3 regions of the Kocuria sp. KRD140 genome follow, and region 3 is predicted to be linked to each of the others. Evidence: riboswitches for the same ligand, from Rfam matches in the RefSeq annotation. Region 3 holds a riboswitch; each other region holds the start of a gene.
The links. A riboswitch is a leader RNA that binds a small molecule or an ion and turns the genes downstream of it on or off. The one in region 3 is predicted to bind S-adenosylmethionine.
Positions count from the first base shown of each region.

Region 1: it holds a riboswitch for S-adenosylmethionine, as region 3 does, so the genes downstream of both, J1M36_RS12235 (O-acetylhomoserine aminocarboxypropyltransferase/cysteine synthase family protein) here and J1M36_RS11605 (bifunctional o-acetylhomoserine/o-acetylserine sulfhydrylase) in region 3, are expected to answer to the same signal.
Region 2: it holds a riboswitch for S-adenosylmethionine, as region 3 does, so the genes downstream of both, J1M36_RS09310 (methylenetetrahydrofolate reductase) here and J1M36_RS11605 (bifunctional o-acetylhomoserine/o-acetylserine sulfhydrylase) in region 3, are expected to answer to the same signal.

Region 1 is NZ_JABFAW010000019.1:5,239-12,428, reverse strand. It holds gene J1M36_RS12245 (succinate dehydrogenase cytochrome b subunit) at 1-818, shown strand, start outside; gene J1M36_RS12240 (succinate dehydrogenase/fumarate reductase iron-sulfur subunit) at 818-1,513, shown strand; SAM riboswitch class I at 1,884-1,981, shown strand; gene J1M36_RS12235 (O-acetylhomoserine aminocarboxypropyltransferase/cysteine synthase family protein) at 2,043-3,461, shown strand; gene J1M36_RS12230 (CoA-binding protein) at 3,464-3,955, shown strand; gene J1M36_RS12225 (hypothetical protein) at 4,128-4,313, opposite strand; gene J1M36_RS12220 (hypothetical protein) at 4,514-5,788, shown strand; gene J1M36_RS12215 (sodium:alanine symporter family protein) at 5,927-7,190, opposite strand, start outside.
Region 2 is NZ_JABFAW010000009.1:111,723-118,912, reverse strand. It holds gene J1M36_RS09335 (polyprenyl synthetase family protein) at 1-1,206, opposite strand, end outside; gene J1M36_RS09330 (MarR family transcriptional regulator) at 1,203-1,709, opposite strand; gene J1M36_RS09325 (fructosamine kinase family protein) at 1,882-2,751, opposite strand; gene J1M36_RS09320 (thermonuclease family protein) at 2,800-3,588, shown strand; gene J1M36_RS09315 (hypothetical protein) at 3,712-3,981, opposite strand; SAM riboswitch class IV at 4,031-4,147, shown strand; gene J1M36_RS09310 (methylenetetrahydrofolate reductase) at 4,192-5,181, shown strand; gene metE (5-methyltetrahydropteroyltriglutamate--homocysteine S-methyltransferase) at 5,379-7,190, shown strand, end outside.
Region 3 is NZ_JABFAW010000009.1:638,936-646,125, forward strand. It holds gene J1M36_RS11590 (VOC family protein) at 1-416, opposite strand, end outside; gene J1M36_RS11595 (hypothetical protein) at 697-1,002, shown strand; gene J1M36_RS11600 (hypothetical protein) at 1,078-1,419, shown strand; SAM riboswitch class IV at 1,384-1,504, shown strand; gene J1M36_RS11605 (bifunctional o-acetylhomoserine/o-acetylserine sulfhydrylase) at 1,581-2,969, shown strand; gene J1M36_RS11610 (homoserine O-acetyltransferase) at 2,972-4,129, shown strand; gene J1M36_RS11615 (SGNH/GDSL hydrolase family protein) at 4,240-5,088, opposite strand; gene J1M36_RS11620 (alpha/beta hydrolase) at 5,164-5,817, shown strand; gene J1M36_RS11625 (RNA-binding S4 domain-containing protein) at 5,822-6,058, opposite strand; gene J1M36_RS11630 (DMT family transporter) at 6,204-7,139, shown strand.

The sequences.
Region 1 (7,190 bases), on a different contig from region 3:
AGCTCGCCATGGCCGCCTCGGGCACCGTGTTGAGCGTGTTCACTGTGGGGCACATGGCCGGGAATATGCAGGTCTACCTAGGCCGGGACCACTACAACGAATACGCCGAGTTCATTCGCACGGTGGGCGCGCCGGTGCTGCCCCGCAACTCCGTGCTGTGGGTCGTGCGTATCGGGTTGATCGGAAGTGCTGCGACCCACGTGTTGGCCGGAACCGAGCTCACGCTGCGGGCCATGAGCGCCGAGGGCCGCACGGTGGCGGATGCGCTCCGGCCCATCACGTGGCGGGTGGGCGCCGCCGCTCAGAAGATACGGAACGGTTTCCCCACCGCGCCTGCCCCGAGCGGGACGCAACGGTACCGGAAAGCGGCGTTCGACGGAGCCTTCCTGGCCAGCCACTTCGACCGCCACGCGCCACGTCAGCGTCCCCGAGGCCGACGCCGCTCCGTCCCCCGAATCATCGCCCGCTCGATGCGCTCCACGGGCGCGGTGCTCGGACTGTTCACGGTGTACCACGTGCTGGACCTGACGGCGGGCGCCCGGCCTGCTGCTTCCGTAAGCCACACCCACGGTGACGCGTACGGCAACCTGGTGGCGAGCCTGTCCCGGCCGTCCGTGGCGGTGTTCTATACGGCCTCGATGGCCGCGCTCGCCGGACACATGATCCATGGCTTGCGGACCGCCGCGATGGACACCGGGGTGACCGGAACCGCGCGACGGGTACGACAGGTGGACACGATCGCTAAGGCCGTGGGCGGCGTCGTCGCCCTGGGGAACGTGAGCATTCCCGTGGCCGTACTGACCAAGGTGGTGCGCTGATGCTGTTGACCGTTCACGTGTGGCGCCAGGCGGGCGAGGACGAGCCCGGTGGCTTCGAGACCGTCCACCCCGTGCAGGCCCGCGAGGACCTGAGCATGCTCGAATTGCTCGATGCCGTCAACGAGACGCTCGAGCGCCAGGGTGCAGAGCCGGTGAGCTTCGACGACGGCTGTCGCGAGGGCATCTGCGGCAAGTGCGGCGTGACCGTGGACGGCGTGGCCCACGGGCCGGAGAAGAACCGGGCCTCGTGCACGCAGTCGCTCAGGGCCTACCGGGACGGGGACGAGATCTTCATCGAGCCCCTGCGCGCGGGAGCGTTCCCGGTCAAGAAGGACCTGTCCGTGGACAAGAAGGCCCTGCGGCGCGTGGCCAAGGAGGCCAAGTTCCCGGTCGCGATGAAGGCGTTGAACACCGCTGGGTGCATCAGCTGCGGCGCGTGCGTGGCCGCGTGCCCCAACGGCTCGGGCCAGCTCTACGTGGGCACGCTGCTCAAGGAACTGCCGCCGCTCGCCAAGACGCCCGAGGAACGCGACGAGCGCTCGAGCAAGGTGCTCGACGCCGCCGAGCACGAGTTCGGCCCGTGCTCCCTGCTGGGCGATTGCACGGAGGTCTGCCCGGCGGGGCTGCCACTCGAGAACCTCACCGCGGTGGCGCGGGAAAACCTGCGCCGGAAGGACCCCGAGAAGTACGGCTGAGTTCCGCCCCGAAGCCAGCGAGCTCACCAGCAGTCGGCGACCCCACGGGCGGGAAGTTCACCGCTTTCACCGCGGGCCCCACCGACCGGGGGCCGAACCGCGGACGGGCGGGTCAGCCCTTGCGCCACCGGGGAAAGGGCAGCCGCAACGGCCCGGCGGGACGCGCGGTGGTGCGGGCCGCCGAGCGTGAGTCCTCGACCACCGTGGCATCCGGGATCCTGCGGGCCAGGGAACGCTGGAACCTGTTCTGCAGCGTGACCTTCGCGGCGGGGCACCCGTGGCGCGCGCCCTCTGAATCAATCGCACCCGCTTTCGGGCGGCTGCGATCCGCACGGTTTGGTCCGTCACCCACGCGCGCGACACAATAGACGCACCATCCCGAGCGGCCGAGAGACCTGGATCCATGACGCCGCAGCAACCCGCAGTGCTCGGCCAACTGCACGGTGCTACCGCCAGGACCGATGGAGTGCTGCGCGGCCCCGGGCAGCTGTCGGACGGGAGCCGTACCCGGCCGACGAGGAGGACATCCATGGCCGAGCACCAGTTCGGTTTCCGCACCCGCGCCCTGCACGCCGGCGGCACCCCGGACGCCGAGCACGGCGCCCGCTCCGTGCCCATCTACCAGACCAGCTCGTTCGTCTTCAAGGACGCCGACGACGCCGCCAACCTGTTCGCGCTGCAGAAGTACGGCAACATTTACTCGCGCATCGGCAACCCCACCGTGGCGGCCTTGGAAGAGCGCATCGCCTCCCTCGAGGGCGGGATCGGGGCGGTCGCCACGTCCTCCGGGATGGCCGCCGAGTTCATCACGTTCGCCGCGCTGTGTGGCCAGGGTGACCACGTGGTGGCCTCGTCCCAGCTCTACGGCGGAACGGTCACCCAGCTGGACGTGACCCTGCGTCGCTTCGGTGTGGAGACCACCTTCGTCCCCGGGACCGAGCCCGCCGACTACAAGGCCGCGATCACCGAACACACCAAGGCCGTGTACACCGAGCTCGTGGCCAACCCTTCCGGGGAGATCGCGGATCTGGAGGGGCTCGCCGCGGTGGCCCACGAAGCAGGCGTGCCGCTCATCGTGGACGCGACGCTCAACACCCCGTACCTGTGCCGCCCGTTCGAGCACGGCGCGGACATCGTGATCCACTCGATCACCAAGTTCCTGGGCGGGCACGGTAACACTCTGGGCGGCGTGGTGGTCGAATCCGGCCGCTTCGACTGGGGCAACGGGAAGTTCCCGGCCATGACCGAACCGGTTCCCTCGTACAACAACGTGACGTGGTGGGGGAACTTCGGTGAGTACGGGTTCCTGACCAAACTGCGTTCGGAGCAGCTGCGGGACATCGGGCCGTCCTTGACCCCGCAGGCCGCGTGGAACCTGCTGCAGGGTGTGGAGACCCTCCCCCAGCGCATGGACGCCCACGTGGCCAACACGCAGGAGGTCGTGCAGTGGCTCGCCACGGATCCACGCATCTCCTACGTCAATTACGCGGGACTCGAGGGCCACCCCCACCACGAACGCGCGCAGAAGTACCTGCCCCACGGCATCGGATCCGTTTTCGCCTTCGGTGTGGCCGGCACGGACGAGTTGAGCGGCCGTGAGGTGGGCGCCCGATTCATCGGGAGCCTGCAACTGGCCTCACACCTGGCCAACATCGGGGACGCCCGCACCCTTGTGCTGCACCCCGCATCCACGACCCACCAGCAGTTGAGCTCCGAACAGCTCGCCGCGGGCGGGGTCAAGGAGGACCTGATCCGGATCTCCGTGGGTCTCGAGGACGCCGCGGACATCCTGTGGGACCTGGACCAGGCACTGAGCGCAGCCAGCGGTAGGAACCGGGACGGCGGCGTCGTCGCCCCCTCCGCCGCGCTCACGGACGCGGCGCGCACCACCCTGGACCAGGACAACAGTGCGGCGGCCTGCGCGCTGCCCGGAGCCGAAGGAGAATAGGTATGAGCACGCAACGCACCTGGGTGGGCCCCAGCGCCCCCGAACGGCTCGGCATCCTCCGAGGCACGCGCTCGATCGCGATCGTGGGGATGTCCAACAAGCCGTCCCGTGCGAGCTACTTCGTGGCCACGTACCTGCAGTCGTCGAGCCCGTACCGCGTGTACTTCGTGAACCCCGTGCTGGACGAGGTGCTGGGCCAGAAGGCCTACCCGTCGCTCGCGGAGCTGCCCGAGGTCCCGGACCTCGTGGACGTGTTCCGCAAGGACGCGGACCTGCCCGACGTGGCTCGGGAGGCCGTGGCCGTGGGCGCCAAGACCCTGTGGCTGCAGCTGGGCTCGTGGAACGAGGAAGCGGCGGCCATCGCGGAGGACGCCGGGCTGGACGTGGTGATGGACCAGTGCGTGAAGATCGAGCACGCGCGCTTCCACGGCGGTCTTCACCTGGCCGGGTTCAACACCGGAGTGATCTCCTCGAAGCGCCAGGTCCTGGCCTGAGACCGGGGCGCGACGGCGCCGGCGCGCCGCTGCCGACGCCGCTGACCGGCCACCCCCGCTGACGCCCGCACCGGAAATCGAATTTCTAGTGGAGTAAAAGCAGATTTGGGCGCGAACCCTGCTTTTACTCAGTTAAATCGCGAGGGCTATCGGCCCTGCGAGTGCGGGTCGCTCAGGGTGGAGTGCACCACGGGTGACCCCATTCGTCCACCTCGAAGCGCGAGTAGTCACCCATGGGTGCGTCGAACGATCCCGCCTCCCCGGAGCACACCAGGACCTCCTGCTGCGGGGCGTCGTCGCGGACGGCGTCCCAACCGGCCACCCAGCTCTCGAGATCTGTCTGCCACTGCTGCGTCACGGGGTGCTCCCTTCGTCGAATGCTCCGCCTCCGAGTATTCCACCGGCCCCTGAGCCGGGAGGTGTCGGCATCATCACGTCACGGGCAGGCCGCTGCCACGTGGCGCGGACGAGCCCACTCCCTATGCTTGACCAGTGGAGAAGACCTGGAATGTGGTCCGAGCCACATGAGAACCGTCCGACCCCCGAGGAGTTGCTCCCGTGTCCGCCAAGAAAACCCTGCAAGTCACCCTGGCCTTCGTGGGCCTGCTGGTGGGTGCCGGTTTCGCCACCGGTCAAGAAGTCATCCAGTACTTTATCTCGTTCGGTGTCTGGGGGCTGGCCGGCGCGGTGGTCTCGGGGATCCTGATGATCGCCGCGGGTGCCGTGATCATCCACATCGGCAGCTACTTCCTGGCGGACGAGCACCGCCGGGTCTTCCGGTCCGTGTCCTCTCCCGTGGTGTCCCGGTTCCTGGACATCGCGGTGAGTCTGACCCTGCTGGCCATGGGCATCGTGATGCTCGCCGGCGCGGGTTCCACACTGGAACAACAGTTCGGGCTGCCCGCGTGGATCGGTTCGGCCATCATGGTGGTGCTCGTGATGGTCACGGGGCTGCTCAACGTCAACAAGGTCACCAACATCATCTCGGCGGTCACCCCGGCGATCTTCGTGGCCGTGATCGTGGCGTTCGGTTACACCCTGACCAAGCTCCCCGTGGATCTCGGATCGCTGCACGAGCTCGCGGTGCAGGCGGGCTCCCCCGTGAGCCCGTGGTGGCTGTCCGCGATCAACTACACGTGCATGGCCCTGATGCTGGGCGTGTCCATGTCCCTGGTGATCGGCGGCAACGCCCTCAACCCGCGCGATGCCGGCTGGGGCGGGCTGCTGGGCGGCGTGGTCTACACCGTTCTTCTGGCCATGAACGCCTTCGCCCTACTCGTGAACTTCGATGCCGTGGGCGGCTCCGAGGTGCCCATGCTCCAGCTCTTCCAGACCATGCACCCCTGGGCCGCACTCGGGATGGTTGTGGTGACGTTCGTGATGATCTACAACACGACCATCAGCATGTTCTACGCCCTGGGTCGCCGGGTCACCGTGAACCACCGCCACCGCTACGTCCCGATTTTCCTGGGCCTGTGCGCGGTGGGTTACGTGGTGAGCCTCGTGGGCTTCGGCACCCTGATGAGCGTGGTCTACCCGATCATCGGGTACGTGGGCATGGTCCTGGTGGTCGTCATGCTGTGGTGGTGGTTCCGTCACCGCGAGGACATCAGCGTGGAGGCCGGGCGCCGCAACCGAATCCGCGCCCTGCTGACCAAGCGTCGCGCGCAGGACAAGGAGTTCTCCGAGTTCAACGAGCACCAGCTCCGGGACGCGGCCCACGATTCCCCCGCGGACGACGACGCCCTCACCGGCGCGATCGACACCCAGGTCCAGCAGGATCTCGCGGACGGCTCGGGCGATTCCCCGAGCCCCTCGCCCGAGCGCGGCTGAGCGCAGCCGTCGAGCGGCCCCCGCGAGCGGCGTCGTCCGCGCGCGCCGCGCACAGACGACGACCTGCGCGCGGGGACGACAGCGGCGTCGTCGCCCCTGCAAAGAGCCGGGGACGACGACGCCGCGTACGGGTCGCTCTCAGCGGCGCGCCCCGTTCTTCTGGTTGGCGCGCTGTTCCCAGAACACGGGGAGTGTGACGGTGTCCGTGCCGTCCCAGGCGGAGAGACCGGTGATCCCGGGGACGTCCCCGGCCTTGAACACGGGCTCCACCCCGGCCTTGCGCTGTTCCATGTAGTTGGCCAGCACCTTGGCGGCGACACCCGCGAGCATGCACAGCGCGATGAGGTTCAGCGTGGCCATGAGGGCCATGAACAGGTCCGCGAGGGACCACACGAGGTCCAGCGCGAGCATGGCGCCCAGGAACACGCACACGAGCACGGCGAAGCGGTAGATGTTCATGGCCGCACGGGACTTGGTCATGAAGCGGATGTTGGACTCGCCGTAGTAGTAGTTGCCGATCACCGAGGACCACGCGAACAGGAAGATCGCCACGGTCAGGAAGTGCACGGCCCAGTCACCCAGCTGCATGCCCAGGGCGCTCTGCGTGAGGGAGGCACCCTGGCGCTCGTCGCCGAACGTGGGGTTGGAGAGCAGCACGATGAACGCGGTGATCGAGCACACGAGCATGGTGTCGAAGAACACCCCCAGGGACTGCACGAAGCCCTGCTTGGCCGGGTGGGAGATGGACGCGGTCGCACCGGCGTTGGGCGCGGAACCCATGCCGGCCTCGTTGGAGAACAGACCGCGCTTCATGCCCTGGATGATCACACCGAGCACGCTGCCCGTAACGAACTCACGGATGCCGAACGCACCCTCCACGATCATGAGCAGCATGCCGGGGACCGCGGTGATGTTCAGGACCACCACGAGCAGCCCCAAGACCAGGTACAGCACGGCCATGACGGGGACCAGGATCTGCGTCACGGAGGAGATGGAGCGGATGCCGCCGAAGATCACGGCCGCGGTGATGACCACGAGCGCGAGACCCAGGACCACACGCATCCACATGCCCTGGCCGTTGGTGATGTCCACGTCGAAGGACCCGCTCACGGCGTCCACGATGGAATTGGACTGCACGGAGTTGAACACGAAACCGTAGGTCACGGTGATGATGACCGCGAACAGCAGACCCATCCAGCGCTTGTTGAGCCCGCGCTCCATGTAGTACGCGGGACCGCCCACGTAGCCGTCGCCGGTCTTGACCTTGTACAGCTGCCCCAGCAGGGACTCCACGAACGCGCTGGCCGCGCCGATCGCGGCGATGACCCACATCCAGAACACCGCGCCGGGCCCACCCAGGCTGATGGCGATGGCCACACCGGCGATGTTGCCCGTGCCCACG
Region 2 (7,190 bases), 530 kb from region 3:
GGTGGTCCGGGCGCGGTCCACGAGATCCGTGGCCAGTTCCACGGCCACGTCCTTGGCGCCGGAGGCCGTGAGCGCTTCCCGCGCGTGATGCACCGTGGTGCGTTCCGCCGCGAGGTCCCTGAGGACCCGGCGGACCGTGGGTACCCCCATCCCGTGGGCGGTGAGCACGGTGGCCTTGCCCGAACGTAGATCCGCGTCCACCGATTTGCCGGTCAGTCCCGGGTCACCGAACGTCCCCAGGACGTCGTCCACCACCTGGTACCCCACGCCCAGCATGGCACCGGCCTGGGCCAGCCGCTCCGCGACGTCCGCGGGAGCACCCGCGAGCAGTGCGCCAGCCCGCAGCGGGGCCTCGAACGAATACGTGGCGGTCTTGAGCCGCTCCATGTCCAGGATGTCCTGCACCCCGGGGTGCTCGGCGCCGAATCGATGCAGGGACAACAGCACATCATCCAGCTCCCCGGCCGCGGAGGCGGTCACGGCGTCGAACACCACGTCCGCCACGGCGCGACACCGCGCGAGGTCCGATGCGCACGTGGTCGCGAGCCGCAGTGCCCCTGCCAACAACAGGTCCCCCGCGAGGATCGCCGCCGAGGCCCCCGCGTGTTCCGCTTCGTGCTCGGGTGCGCCGGCGCGGGCCGCGTCACGGCGGAACAGCTCTCCCACCGTGGGCATGCCCCGGCGCAGCCAGTCGCGGTCCACCACGTCGTCGTGGACCAGCAGGGCCGCGTGCAGCATCTCGAACGACGCCGCCAGGCGCACGCACTCGGGGTCCGGCACCTCTGTCTCCCGGTCGCCCGCCGTGTGGTTCCCGTCTCCGGCCGCATCGCGCACACCCGGCGTCTCCGCGGCATCCCCGGCGTCCGGCGCGACGAGCAGGTCAGGCGCGCTCGATCCATCCCCCGCGCCCCCGGCGAAGGAGGACCACGCGATCCACGTCAGTCGCGGCCGGATGAGCTTGCCGCCCACCATGTGCTCGCGTACCCGCTCCCACAGCACCCCGAAACCCGGGCTCGTGGGAACTCGATTCGCGGGGGCCGCGAAGAACGCGTCCAGCTCTTCCCCCACGGCGGTGCGGAAACGGCACCAGGCGGCGTCGTCGGCGGGGGCGACACTCGGGGAGGCCCCAGGATCGGCAACGGACGGGATCCCGGGAGCCGCTCGGTGGGATTCACGGGACCGGGCGGTGCGTACGCGTTCGGTCATGACCCACCCGCCCCGGGATCGTCCTGGGACGCCTGGTCCGCGCGCCCACGCAAGTCTTCCAAGTACTCCTCCAGACGGGACTCGGTACCTCTCAGGAACCGGAGGACGGCCTCACGCCCGGGCTCGTCCAGGGCGTCGAGCTCGTCCTCGACCATCCCGATTACCGGCACGACGTGCTCCCGGGTCCGCTCCCTGGACGAGGTCACCGCGCGCACAGTCATCCGGCGTTGATCCCCCTCCACGGGCTCCCGGACCACGTGACCCGCGCGCACCAGTCGGTCCACCACCGCGGTCGCGGAGGCCGTCGTGATGTGCAGCGCGTGAGCCAGTTCCGTAGGCCCCATGGAATGGACTATGAGCATGGCCATGGCCGCGTAATCGGTTCCCTTGAGCCCCAAGATGCGGCGGATCTCGTACGCGATCTCCGCGTTGAGCACGACCACCCGGCGCAGCGCACGCGACTGCGGGCTCACCGGCCCGTACCACGTTGCACTGCTCTCCATCGCGTTCCTCGCGTTGTGGATAACTAGACAATCTAGTAAACATCATGCTGCACGTGCGGGGGACGTGTCCAACCATGTCACGCGGGTGGAAAACGTTGTCCGCACCTGCCTTGTAGCAGTCATCGGCCGAGAACGCCCTGTCCTCAGCGGGTGATGGACGCGCCCCGTAGTGTCACATCAGACTGCGCAGGGCCCGTAGGACCGCCCCGCCGTAACCACCGTCGAACCTGATCGCATGCACCAGCAGCGGCGGCAACTGGTACCACGGCACCCGGTCGTGCCAGCCGTCCGCGAGGGGGTAGGCGTCGTCGTACGCCGCGAAGCATTCCCGCCCGAAACCGCCGAAGAGCTGCATCATGGCCAGGTCGTACTCGCGGTGTCCGTAGAACGAGGACGGATCGATGAGCCAGTTCGTCCCGTTGCGATCCACCACGCGGTTGCCTGCCCACAGGTCACCGTGCAGCAGGCTCGGGGGTTCGGGAGGGCCCGCGAGTTCGTCCGCTCGCGGCGCCAAGCGCGCCAGCAGGTCCGACGCCGCGGGGTCCAGGTGTCCCGCGTCGATCGCCGCGCGCAGCAACGGCTCGATGCGGCGGTGTAACAGGAAGTCGGCCCAGTCGTCCGTGGGCGTGAGATCCACCGGGAACGAGCCGATGCGTTCCGGCAGCTCCGCCGAGAGCCACCCGACGTGCGGGGCTCGCGCGCGGTGGATGGCCGCGAGACCAGCACCCATGCTGCGTTCCGTGGCACGGTCCTGCCGTCCGGGACCCTCGTCGATCCACTCGAGCACCAGGGCCTCATCGCCCACGTGATGCACCCTGGGCACCCGCACCTCGGCGGGGGCGACGGCGCGCAGCGCTTCGAGTCCCGCCGCCTCCAACGCCAACACACCCGCCGGGGCACCCGGCATGGTCTTGGCGAACAGGGGCCCGTCCGGGGTCTCGAGCCAGTAGGCGCGGGCGGTGTCCCCGCCGCTCAGGGGACGGGCATCGCTCACGCGCAGGTCCGCGACAATCTCACCGGGAAGCTCATCGATGGTGGCCATGCGTCTTGTCTACACCATGCCGCACTGCGCACCACCCCGGACGACTCAGTGGCCACAGTGGAACGCGTGGTGGACGGGGACACCCTGGACGCCACGATCGCGGGGAAGTCCACGCGGGTGCGGCTGCTGAACATCAATACCCCGGAGGTCGCGCGGGACGGTCAGCCCGGCGAGTGCCTCGCGGACGAGGCCACGGCCAAGCTTGAGGACCTACTGCCCAAGGGATCCACGATCCACCTGGACTACGACGTGGAACGCACGGACCGCTACGGCCGCACCCTCGCCCGAGTGACCCGCGACGACGACGGGTTGAACGTCAACCAGGCACTCGTCAAGGCGGGCCTGGCAACGCCCATGACCGTGGGCGCCAACAGCACGTACCGGCGAGAGATGGACAGCGCGTACAACGTCGCCCAGGCCATGCAGGTCGGTTTCTTCGACCCGAAGCAGGACTGCGCGCCGCCGGGGGAATCCGCATCCCCCGGCACCACAACTCCGAGCACCGCGAGCCCGAGCGCGACGCCGAGTCCCACCTCGTCCTCCACGCCCACTCCCACGCCGACGCTCGAGGCGCCTCCCGCGGTCGTGGAGGACGAGGTCGCCGTGGGCGATCCGGCACCCCAACCCAATCCCGCTCCGCAACCGAACTACAACTACAACCCCGCCCCCGCGCAGCCCGCGGCACCTCAGCTACCGGCCGCGCCCCGGGTACCTGCTGCCCCGCAGCTGCCGGCGGCACCCCACGTGCCCCCGGCTCCCGAGAGTGATGGCGGTTATCCCGGTTACACCGGCCCCCGGTGCTACGAACCGGGAGGAAAGGTCTGGCACCCATGCTGAGTTGCTGATGACACGCCAAGGCGCGCCCACCCGGTCGGTTAACCGGGTGGGCGTCCCTGTTTTTCGCCGCGCTTTGGTCACGCGGGTGCACCGGCGAGCCGCCGGATGCACGGCGGCCCGAACTCAGGGTTCGTGACGACCGGGGTTGGCGGTCGCGCTGCGCAAGGGGGACGGCGTCGTCGTCGGAGCGGGTGCCTGCGAGGACGCGGACCCGCCCGCGGCCGGCGCCGCGGCTATCGAGCGCGAGACCCAGTTCTCGGGTCCCAACTCGGGCATCTTCATGTCCTGCACGTCGTGGGGCAGGATGACCACGGCAGGGCCCAGGTGCCCCCGTGCGGTCCATTCCGCCCGCTTGGGAAGACGAGCGCGGCGGGAGGCCGGCGGTTCCGTCATCGTTCGTGGGCCTCGTCACGGGGCTGTGCTACGCTTACTCGTAACAAAGGATCATGAGTCCCGGTGCGAAGCTCTGGCTAGCCGGGCGGCAACCCTCCAGCTGTAGTGGGGTGCCCCAGATGAGGATCCGGCCGCCGCGCAACCGCGTGGTCGGCAAGTACGGCGCTCGGAGCTCGTCCTCCGGCGTCCTAAGGCCGGAGGATTTTTTATATGCCCGCACCCCTCGCAGCGTCAGAACCCGCGCCCGTGACTGGCCCGCCCACGGGGACGTCCTGGCTGGTCCGGCGCCCGCGCCGCTCCACGCTCGTCTCGTTCGAAGTGTTCCCGCCGCGGCCCACCGCGGACCCGGACACTGTGTGGCGCAACATCGACGCCATGGCCCAGGCCGGGCCGGATTTCTTCTCCGTCACCCACGGTCACGCCGGCCATCACGGCGTCTCCCGCGAGGCGCTGCGCCACCTGCGCCGCACGACCAAGACCCCGGTCATGGCGCACTTCACGTGCGGTGGCACGGACCGCGCGGGTCTCGAGCGCGCCGTGGACCAGTTGCTGGACGACGGCGTTCGCGACCTCCTCGCGCTGCGCGGCGACCCGCCCCTGGGTACCGGGGAATGGCGGACCCCCGCGGGTGGCCTGGGCCGGGCCTCCCAACTGGTGGAGCTGATCCGGGACGTCGAACGACGTCGCTTCGGCACCGGGTTCCGCCCGGGTCAGCGACCGCTGTCCGTGTCGGTGGCGTGCTACCCGTCCCCCGCGCGAGGCCGCGACTTCGAGGCGGATCTCGCGTCCCTGTGGGACAAGCAGGAGGCCGGTGCGGACTACGCGATCACGCAGGTGCTCTACGAACCCGAGGACTACGCCACGTTCCTGGAACGCGCGCGCTCGGAGGGCATCCACATCCCCGTGGTCGCCGGGCTCATGCCGCTGAGCAACCCGCAACGGTTGCAGCGCATGACCGAGATCACCGGGGTCCGGGTCCCGGAACGCCTCACCCGGTTCCTGCGCGCCGACACTCCTGAGGAACTGCGCCACCGAGGGGTCGCGGCCACCCTGTCCCTGATCGACGACCTCATGGATCTGGGCTGCGCCGGTTTCCACCTGTACACGTTCAACCGCCCCGAGGCGGCGCTGACCATCCTGGAGCACCTGCGGGTCCGGGATGCCGCACGCGAATACCGAGGCCGCAGCCCCGCGGCCTGACCGCCGCACCAGCCCCGACCGACCCGTGAACCGATCGTGTTGGCTTCGACCGCCACATCCGGGCAGGCCGAAAATCGTTCGTAGCGGCACCACCCACGCTGACGTTCCCCTTACCCCGCCGCGCCGGAGCACACCCGTTGCCGCGGCTCATCACACCCCCTAACCGCCATACCCCACACCAGCTCCGAGGAGTTCCCATGAGCACCCAGCCCGTCCCGTTCCCCGCCGCCACGATCCTGGGCTACCCCCGCATCGGCCCCGACCGCGAGCTCAAGCGCGCACTCGAGTCCTATTGGAAGGACCCGCAACAGCACCCCGCCACCACCGTGCTGGACACCCTCGCCCGGTTGCGTGAGCGCACCGCCACGCGATTGTCCGAACTCGGCCTCACCGCGGATCACGCTGTGCCGTCCGAGGGGTTCGCGGTGGACCACGTCCTGGACACGTCCCTGGCGCTGGGCGCGGTTCCCGCGCGGTTCATCGCGGACGGCTACGAGCCCGCCGCCCCGGACACGCCCCGCGGGATCGAGCTGATCACGGCGTTGTCCCGCGGCACCGATCGGTTGGAGCCGCTCGAGATGACCAAGTGGTTCGACACCAACTACCACTACTACGTACCCGAGATCGGCCCGGACACCCCGTTGCGTGCGAACCCCGAGAGTCTCGTGTCCCGCTACCGGACCACCCTCGGGACCACCGGGATCACCACCCGCCCGGTCCTCGTGGGCCCCGTGAGCCTGCTCTTGCTCTCACGCCCCGAGACCACCGATGCCGTCGCAAGTCACCCCCTGCAGCGCCTCGACGACGTCGTGGCCGAATACGCCGCGATCCTGCGAGCCCTGGCTGAGGCCGGCGTCGAATGGGTGCAACTCGACGAGCCGGCCCTCGCCGCGGACGGGTGGAGCGTGGAACGCACCGAACTCGTGGCCGCCCTCGAGAGCGCCTACACCCAACTTTCGAACGAGCAACAGCGCCCCGCGATCCTCGTGACCGTGGGCTACGGCGATGCCGGCGAGGACGCCCAGCTCGCCCTGGCCCACACGAACGTCGACGCCCTGGCCATCGACCTCGACCGCGGGGACGTCCCCGGCAAGAAGGCACTCGAGGCATGGGGCGAACGCCCCGTCGTGGGCGGCGTCGTGGGCGGACGCACCGTGTGGCGCACCGACCTCGCGCGCGCCGTCGAGACCCTGGACCGGCTGCGCGCCGCGGCCCGCGGGCCGGTGGCCGTGGGCACCGCGACGCCGCTGCTGCACGTCCCGCACGACGTCGCCCGCGAGACCGCACTGGATCCGGACGTCACCAGCTGGGTCGCGTTCGCGGACCAGAAGGTGACCGAGGTGGTCGGGCTCGCGCGCGGCGTCGAGCACGGCTGGGATGCCATCCGGGACACCCTGGACGAGGACGCCACGATCCGCGCGGCCCGCGCCGAGCACCCGGCAACTCACAAGGCCGAGATCCGCGAGCGCACCGCCGCGGTGCAGGACGCGGACCGCCAGCGCGCGGACGCCGAACAGCGCCGCGCTGCCCAGCGCGAACGTCTGCGCTTGCCCGTGCTGCCCACCACGACCATCGGATCCTTCCCGCAGACGCCGCAGATCCGCAAGACCCGGGCGGACCACCGCGCGGGGCGGATCACGGAGGCCGAGTACACGGACGCGATCCGCGCGGAGATCGCCCACACGGTGCGCGTCCAGGAGGAACTGGGGCTCGACGTCCTGGTGCACGGCGAACCCGAGCGCAACGACATGGTGCAGTACTTCGCGGAGGGCCTGGACGGTTTCGTGACCACGCAGCACGGCTGGGTGCAGTCCTATGGATCGCGCTGCACGCGCCCGTCGATCCTGTTCGGGGACGTCTCGCGCCCCGCGCCGATCACGGTGGACTGGACCTCGTACGCGGCGTCCCTGACCGAGCGCCCCGTCAAGGGCATGTTGACCGGGCCGGTCACGATCCTCGCGTGGTCCTTCGTGCGCGACGACGCTCCGGCCGCCGAGGTCGCCGACCAG
Region 3 (7,190 bases):
TGCACCATGAACGGCAACTGCGGGTCGGAGATCAAACCCTTCACGCCGATCTGATGCCATTCGAGCTGCCGACCGTCGGGGAACAACCGGCCACCGGGCACGGAGGGGCGGCCCAGCTTGGCCTCGAAGGGCGCGAGGTCGGGGACCTCTACGACCCAGCCGAGCCAGCCGCCGCCGGCGTCGGAACGGGCACGGACGGCCTGACCGAACGGCGCCTTCTCCGCGGCGGGGTGCTCGAGCACCGTGACGACCTCCACGTACTGGTGGTCGGTGAGCGGCAGGATCATGTTCCGGGTGCCGAAACGGGGGTGCACACCGCCCTTGACCGGTTCGATCCCCAACCGGTTCGCGATGCGTTCGGTGGTGGCCTCGAGGCCGTCGGGCTGAGCCGCGAAGGAAACGTGATCCAAGTTCATGACGCCATGGTGGCACCGGCCACACGGGCCACCAAATCGAGCGCGAGCCCGGCGAGTGTGTGACCTGCGCCGCCCGGTCCGGTGGGCAGGGCCGGCTCTCCGCACCTCCCGAGACCTGGCATCGGGACGGCTGATTCGGGCGGGGACTGTGTTGGTCCAGGTCAACGAGACGCGCGTCTCAGAGGCTGGAGTTCGCAGCATCAGCCGGGGAGTCTCCGACCGAACCCTCGCTATATGACCTGAGACCGATATCGATCCCGATCACTACGAGGTGGTTCCCGTGTCCGCAAATGCCGTCGGTTTCACACTCCTGATCCTCCGAGTCGCCCTGTTCCTGGGGAAGTTCGTGCGCGTCAAGGTGGGTTGGGTCCAGAGCCTGTTCCGCAGCGACGAGTACTACCCCGCCGGCACCATGACCAGCCGCCCGTCCTCCGTGGAACCGTTCTCCCGGCACATGTCCATCGCGGCCGTGGTTGGCGGCGTTCACCATCCTGGCGGTGGTCGGCATCGCGTTCAACGTGGCCATTTTCCTGTGGTTGGCACCCCGCATCATCGGTCGCTATTGGTTCGGGCGCGGTATCGGTGACTTCCACCCGTCCATGGGTGTGACCGCCACCGGGCTGATCCTCATGCGCGTGGTGGACCCGGAGGCCAAGACCCGGTGTTCGAGGCGTTCGGTGACAAGCAGCTGGTGTTCGAACCGTTCTTCGGGGGCGGGTTGGTCACGGCGCTGGCCATCCCCGTCATCTACCTGACCGGTGTGGGGCCGTTGTTCTTCGTGATGCTCGCGGTGTTCGTGATCGCGGTGCTCACGGGTCTGTTCTACTTCCATCCACGTGAGACGAAGGACCGGGAACTGCACACCCGGGAGATGGAACAGCAGGAACGAGCGGCCACTGACCCCGAGCCCGCTCGCAGCGTCCCCGGCTTGACTCCCGCCCCGCCGGGTTCGGACAATGAGGTAATAGGTCACGAGAGTCAGCGCGAAGCCCCAGCTAGCTGACCGGCAACCCTCCCTTCCGCGGTGGGGTGCCCTGGGTGAGGACCTGGCCGTGGCGTCGACCGACGTCGTGCGGCAAGCGCGGGTCATTGGTGCCCGGTCACAGCACGGGCACCGTGCGGATCGCCACCGGACCCCTGATCCTTCCGAGAAGGAGTACGGCCATGAGCACCGCTCCCACCCCCGACAATCCCCAGGGCTGGTCGTTCGAGACCCGACAGATCCACGCGGGCCAGAACCCCGACCCTGTGACCGGGTCGCGCGCCCTGCCGATCCACCAGACCACGTCCTTCGTGTTCCCGGACGCCCGCACGGCGGCGGCCCGGTTCGCGCTCGAGGAGATGGGTCCCATCTACTCGCGCCTGACCAACCCCACCACGGAGGTCGTGGAGCACCGGGTCGCGTCCCTCGAGGGCGGCGTGGGGGCCCTGATGGTCTCCTCCGGACAGGCCGCGGCCACGCTCGCGATCCTCAACCTGGGCGGCGCCGGAACCCACGTGGTGGCCAGCCCGTCCCTGTACGGCGGGTCGTACAACCTGCTCAAGCACACGCTGCCGCGCATGGGCGTGGAGACCACGTTCGTCTCGGACCCGGACAATCCCGCGCAGTGGCGGGACGCGGTGCGCGAGAACACCGTGGCGTTCTTCGGTGAATCCATCCCGAACCCCCGCAACGACGTGCTCGACATCGAGACGATCGCCGGGATCGCCCACGAGGCGGGTGTCCCGCTCATCGTGGACAACACGATCGCCACGCCCTACTTGGTGCGGCCCATCGAGTGGGGCGCGGACATCGTGCTGCACTCGGCCACCAAGTTCCTGGGCGGCCACGGCACGGCGATCGGCGGGTTCATCGTGGACACCGGAGCGTTCGACTACTCGCGGGACCCTGAGCGCTTCCCCGGTTTCAACCAACCGGACGAGACGTACAACGGACTCGTCTACGCCCGCGATCTCGGTGCCGACGGGGCCTTCGGCGTCAACCTCTCGTACATCCTCAAAGCGCGCGTGCAGTTGCTGCGCGATCTGGGGACCTCGATCTCTCCGTTCAACGCGTTCTTGATCGAGCAGGGCATCGAGACGCTGTCGTTGCGCATGGAACGTCACGTGGCCAACGCGCAGAAGGTCGCCGAGTGGCTCGAGGCCCGCCCCGAGGTGCGCTCGGTGTCCTACGCCGGTCTGGAGTCCTCGCGCTGGCACGACCGCGCCCTGAAGTACGCGCCCAAGGGTGCCGGGTCGGTGCTCGGTTTCGTGCTCGACGGCGGCCGGGACGCCGGTGTCGCGTTCGTGGACGCCCTGAGCCTGCACTCCAACGTGGCGAACATCGGTGACGTGCGCTCCCTCGTGATCCACCCCGCCTCCACGACGCACGCCCAGCTCAAGGACGAGGAGCAGCTCGCGGCCGGCGTGGAACCGGGATTCGTGCGGCTGTCCGTGGGTGTCGAGGGCATCGACGACATCCTCGCGGACCTCGAGTCCGGATTCGCCGCGGTGGGTGCGCGCGGCGACGCTGCCGGCGACGCGGCGTCGTCGGCGGAGGACACGGGGAACTGACCATGACGGTCGTGGGCAACGGGCCGCGCACGCGGCGCGACGGCGTCGTACGGCGGGCCGAACTCGGCGAGCTCGTGCTCGAGTCCCGGTTCCGGCTGCCGGACGTGCACCTCGCGTACGAGACGTGGGGCGAGCTCGCGGCGGACGGTTCCAACGCGGTGCTGATCGAGCACGCGCTCACGGGTGACACGCACGTGGCGCGCGGTGGTGCGGGGCATGAGGACGCCGCGAGCGCTCCCGAGGGCGCGGCCGCCGCGGCGGACGGTTGGTGGGACGGACTCGTGGGCCCGGGTGCCGCGATCGACACGGACCGCTACTTCGTGGTGTGCGCCAACATCCTGGGTGGGTGCTACGGCAGCACGGGACCCGCGAGCCCCGCACCGGACGGCGTCCCGTGGGGCTCGCGTTTCCCGCGCGTGACCGTGCGGGACTCGGTGACCGCGGAGGCCCTGCTCGCGCGGGCGCTCGGAGTCTCCCGGTGGCGGCTCGTGATCGGCGGGTCCATGGGCGGGGCGCGCGCCCTCGAGTGGGCCGTGTCCCACCCGGATCGGGTGGCCGCGTGCGCCGTGATCGCGGCCAACGCGCGCGTGGGTGCCGAGCAGCTCGCGTGGGGACAGGCACAGTCGCTCGCGATCCGCCAGGACCCGAACTTCCGGGGCGGCGACTACTACGCGGGCGAGTACCCGGAGGCGGGTCTGGGGCTCGCGCGGCGGATCGCGCACATCACCTATCGCAGCGCGCACGAGCTGGAGACGCGCTTCGGCCGCGAACCCCAACCCCGTGAGGACCCCGAGGCCACCCACGTCGCGGACCGCGGTCGGTACCAGGTGGAGAGCTACCTGGACCACCAGGCGTCCAAACTCGCGGGCCGCTTCGACGCGAACTCGTACCTGAGTGTCAACGAGACCTTGATGTCGCACGACGTCGCTCGGGGCCGCGGCGAGCTACGGGACGTCCTCGCCCGCACCCGGTGCGAGTGGCTCGTGGCCGCGGTGGACTCCGATCGGTTGTTCTTCCCCTCGGAATCCGCCGAACTCGTGGCTGCGCTGCCGGGGGAGCAGGAGCTGCACACGATCACGTCCCCGAGCGGGCACGACGGGTTCCTCATCGAGACCCCGCAGGTGGGCATGTTGCTGCGGGAGACCGTGCTGCGGGACTGAGCATGGAGCCCTGACGGGTCGGCTTCAGCGGTGAGACCCGGTGGGAACGGGCCGGCCTCAGTGAGCGCGGCCCTGACTGGCGGGACTGGGTGACCCGGCCCCGGGCCGGCTCAGGCCTCCCGGTCCTCGACAGGGATGCCCTCGCCCGCACCGGGGATCGTGGTGCGCCCGAACGAAGGGCGCTTGGCGGTGATGTTGTCCCCGGAGCTGCGACGCCGGATCCGGCGGCCGACCCACGGGACCAGGTACTTCCCGGCCCACACGAGGTCCTCGCGACGCGCCTCGCGCCACGTGCGCACGGGACGGTCCCCGAGCTCGCCGGGGACCAGGTCGTGCTCGACCCCCAGGGAGTCCAGGACCTCGCACGCGATGAGCTGGTGGCCCAGGGGCGAGAAGTGCAACCGGTCCGGTGCCCACATGGCAGGTTCCCCCAGTTGCTGCAGTCCCCAGAGGTTCACCATCACGGCGTCGTGCCGGGCGGCCACCACGCGCAGGTTCTCGTTGAAGATCGCCACGCGCCCGCGGATGCTGCGCAGCACGGGGGTGTTGCCGATGTCCGGGCCGTCGAACATCGTGACCGTGGCACCCGTGGCGGCGAGTTTCTCGATCACGGCGTCGAGCCGCACCGCGATGTCGTCCGGATCCGCACCGGGTCGCAGCATGTCGTTGCCGCCCGCGCTGATGGTCACGAGGTCCGGGCGCAGTTCGATGGCCGGTTCCAGCTGTTCGTCCACGATGCCCTGGAAGAGCCGACCGCGGATCGCGAGGTTGGCGTACGCGAAGTCGTCGGTGTGGCGCGCGAGCTCCTCGGCCACGCGATCGGCCCAACCGCGCACACCGCCGGGTACGGCGTCGTCGGGATCGCCGACGCCCTCCGTGAAAGAATCGCCGATCGAGACCATGCGGTGCCAAGGGTGCTTCGGGTCGGAGGGGGCTCGGGAGTGCGTGCTCTTATCCATACCCGGTTTCTAACACACCCGCCTGAACGACTCAGGCCCGCGGGCAGTGCCGGGTGGGCATGTCAGGATGGAACCATGCAGCAAGCTCCCCACGTGATCTGGAACAACGAACCGCAGGACCGCGCCGGAACACCCTTGGTGGTCATGTTCCACGGCTACGGTTCGTACGAGGAAGACCTCATGGCCCTGAGCTTCGCGCTACCGCAGGGCTACACGTACGCGTCCGTGCGCGCACCGCAGCGTGCGGGCATGGGGTTCCAGTGGTTCCCGCTGGCCGCAGATCTCGCGTTCACCACGGACGCCGTGGTCGCCGCGGCCGAGGCCGTGATCGAGTGGTTGCGCGAAGAGTCCCAGCAGCACACGCACGTCTTCCTACTGGGGTTCTCCCAGGGCATGGCCATGGCCACGACCGTGGCGCGTCACGTCCCCGAGCTCGTGGACGCCGTCGTGGGGATGTCCGGGTTCGTGATCCCCGTGGCGCCCGACGACGCCCAAGCTGATTTCTTCCGGGACGACCGGCTGCGCGCCGAGCCGCTGCGCATGTTCTGGGGCCGGGACCCGGAGGACCCCGTGATCACCTCGGTGCTCGTAGACGGCACCGCCGAGTGGGCCAACGATCACACCGAGCTGACCAAGATCCAGTACCGGGGCATCGGTCACGGGGTCTGCCCGGAGGAACTCGCGCACATTAAGGAGTATCTCCAGGCCGCCGTGGACGCGACCTCGTAGGGCGTCAGCCCGTCACGATGCGCACGGGCGGCAGCTCCGCCCCGACCACCGCGATCACGTCTCCGGCGTGCAGTTGCGCGCCGCGGCGCAGTTCCACCGCGCCGTTGACCGTGACCTGCCCCTCGGACACCAAGTGCTTGGCGTGTTGGCCGTCCTCCGCGAGGTTCGCGAGCTTGAGCGCTTGGCCCAATCGGATCATCTCGTCACGGATCGGGAGTTCTTCGTAGTCGTCGTGATGCATGGGTCCATCCTCGCAGGCTCGGGAGTAGCCTACATCGGTGACTTCTCCCACCCCTGTCTCTTATAACCATCTGACGCTGCCGACGATAAGGCGCGTGGCTCCACACGCGCACGCCCGGAGCCCGCTCGTCCTTCTCACGGGGGTCGTGCTGAGTATCCTGGCGGGCTCGTGCCTGGCCGTCCAGTCGCGGTTCAACGGCGCGCTGGGCCGCGCCATGGGGGACCCGTACCTCGCCGCGCTCGTGAGCTTCGGGATCGGGTGCGCAGTGTTGCTCGTGGGCTCCGTCCTACTGCCTGCGGGCCGGCGCGGCGCGGCGCGGTTGCCGGGCGTGCTGCGTACGCGGCGGATCCGCTGGTGGTACTTCCTGGCCGGGGTCTTCGGCGCGTACCTCGTGATCGCGCAGACGCTCACGACGGCGCTGCTGGGCGTGTCCGTGTTCATCCTGGGTCTCGTGGTGGGCCAGTCCCTGGGCGGGATGCTCGTGGACCGGTGGGGGATCGGCCCCGGCGGGATGCAACCGCTGAGCCGCTACAGGGTGCTCGGCACCGTCCTGATCCTGGCCGCCGTGGCCGTGGCCATGGTGCCGCGGTTCTCGGCGGGTCCCCTGCACATGTCCACCCCGGCGCTCGTGGGCGCGGTGGCGTTGCCGGTTCTGGCGGGTGTGCTCAACACGGTGCAGACGGCGTGGAACGCTCACATTGCCGCGGCCACCGGGACGCCCCTCACATCCACGCTCACGAACTTCGCGGCCGGGACCGTGGCACTCGTGGTCGTGGCCGGTGTGGCCCGCTGGCTCACGCGCCCCGGCCCCGTGCAGTGGCCCCACGAGTGGTGGCTCTATACGGGCGGGATCCTGGGCATCGTGTTCGTGGCCGCCGGGGCGGTGCTGGCCCGGCACGTGGGTGTGTTGCAGACCAGCCTGGGGCTCGTGACGGGCATGCTGCTGGGGGCGCTCGTGCTCGACGTCGCCGTGCCCACCGCGGCCACCGTGGTCACCCCCGTCACGGTCGCGGGCACGCTGGCCACCCTCGTGGGCCTCGTGGTCGTCACACTCCCGTGGGGTTCACACCGCAGTTCCTGAGGCGCGATTCTGCGTGGTGTGGTCGGGAATCCGTCGCCCCACGATTGATTG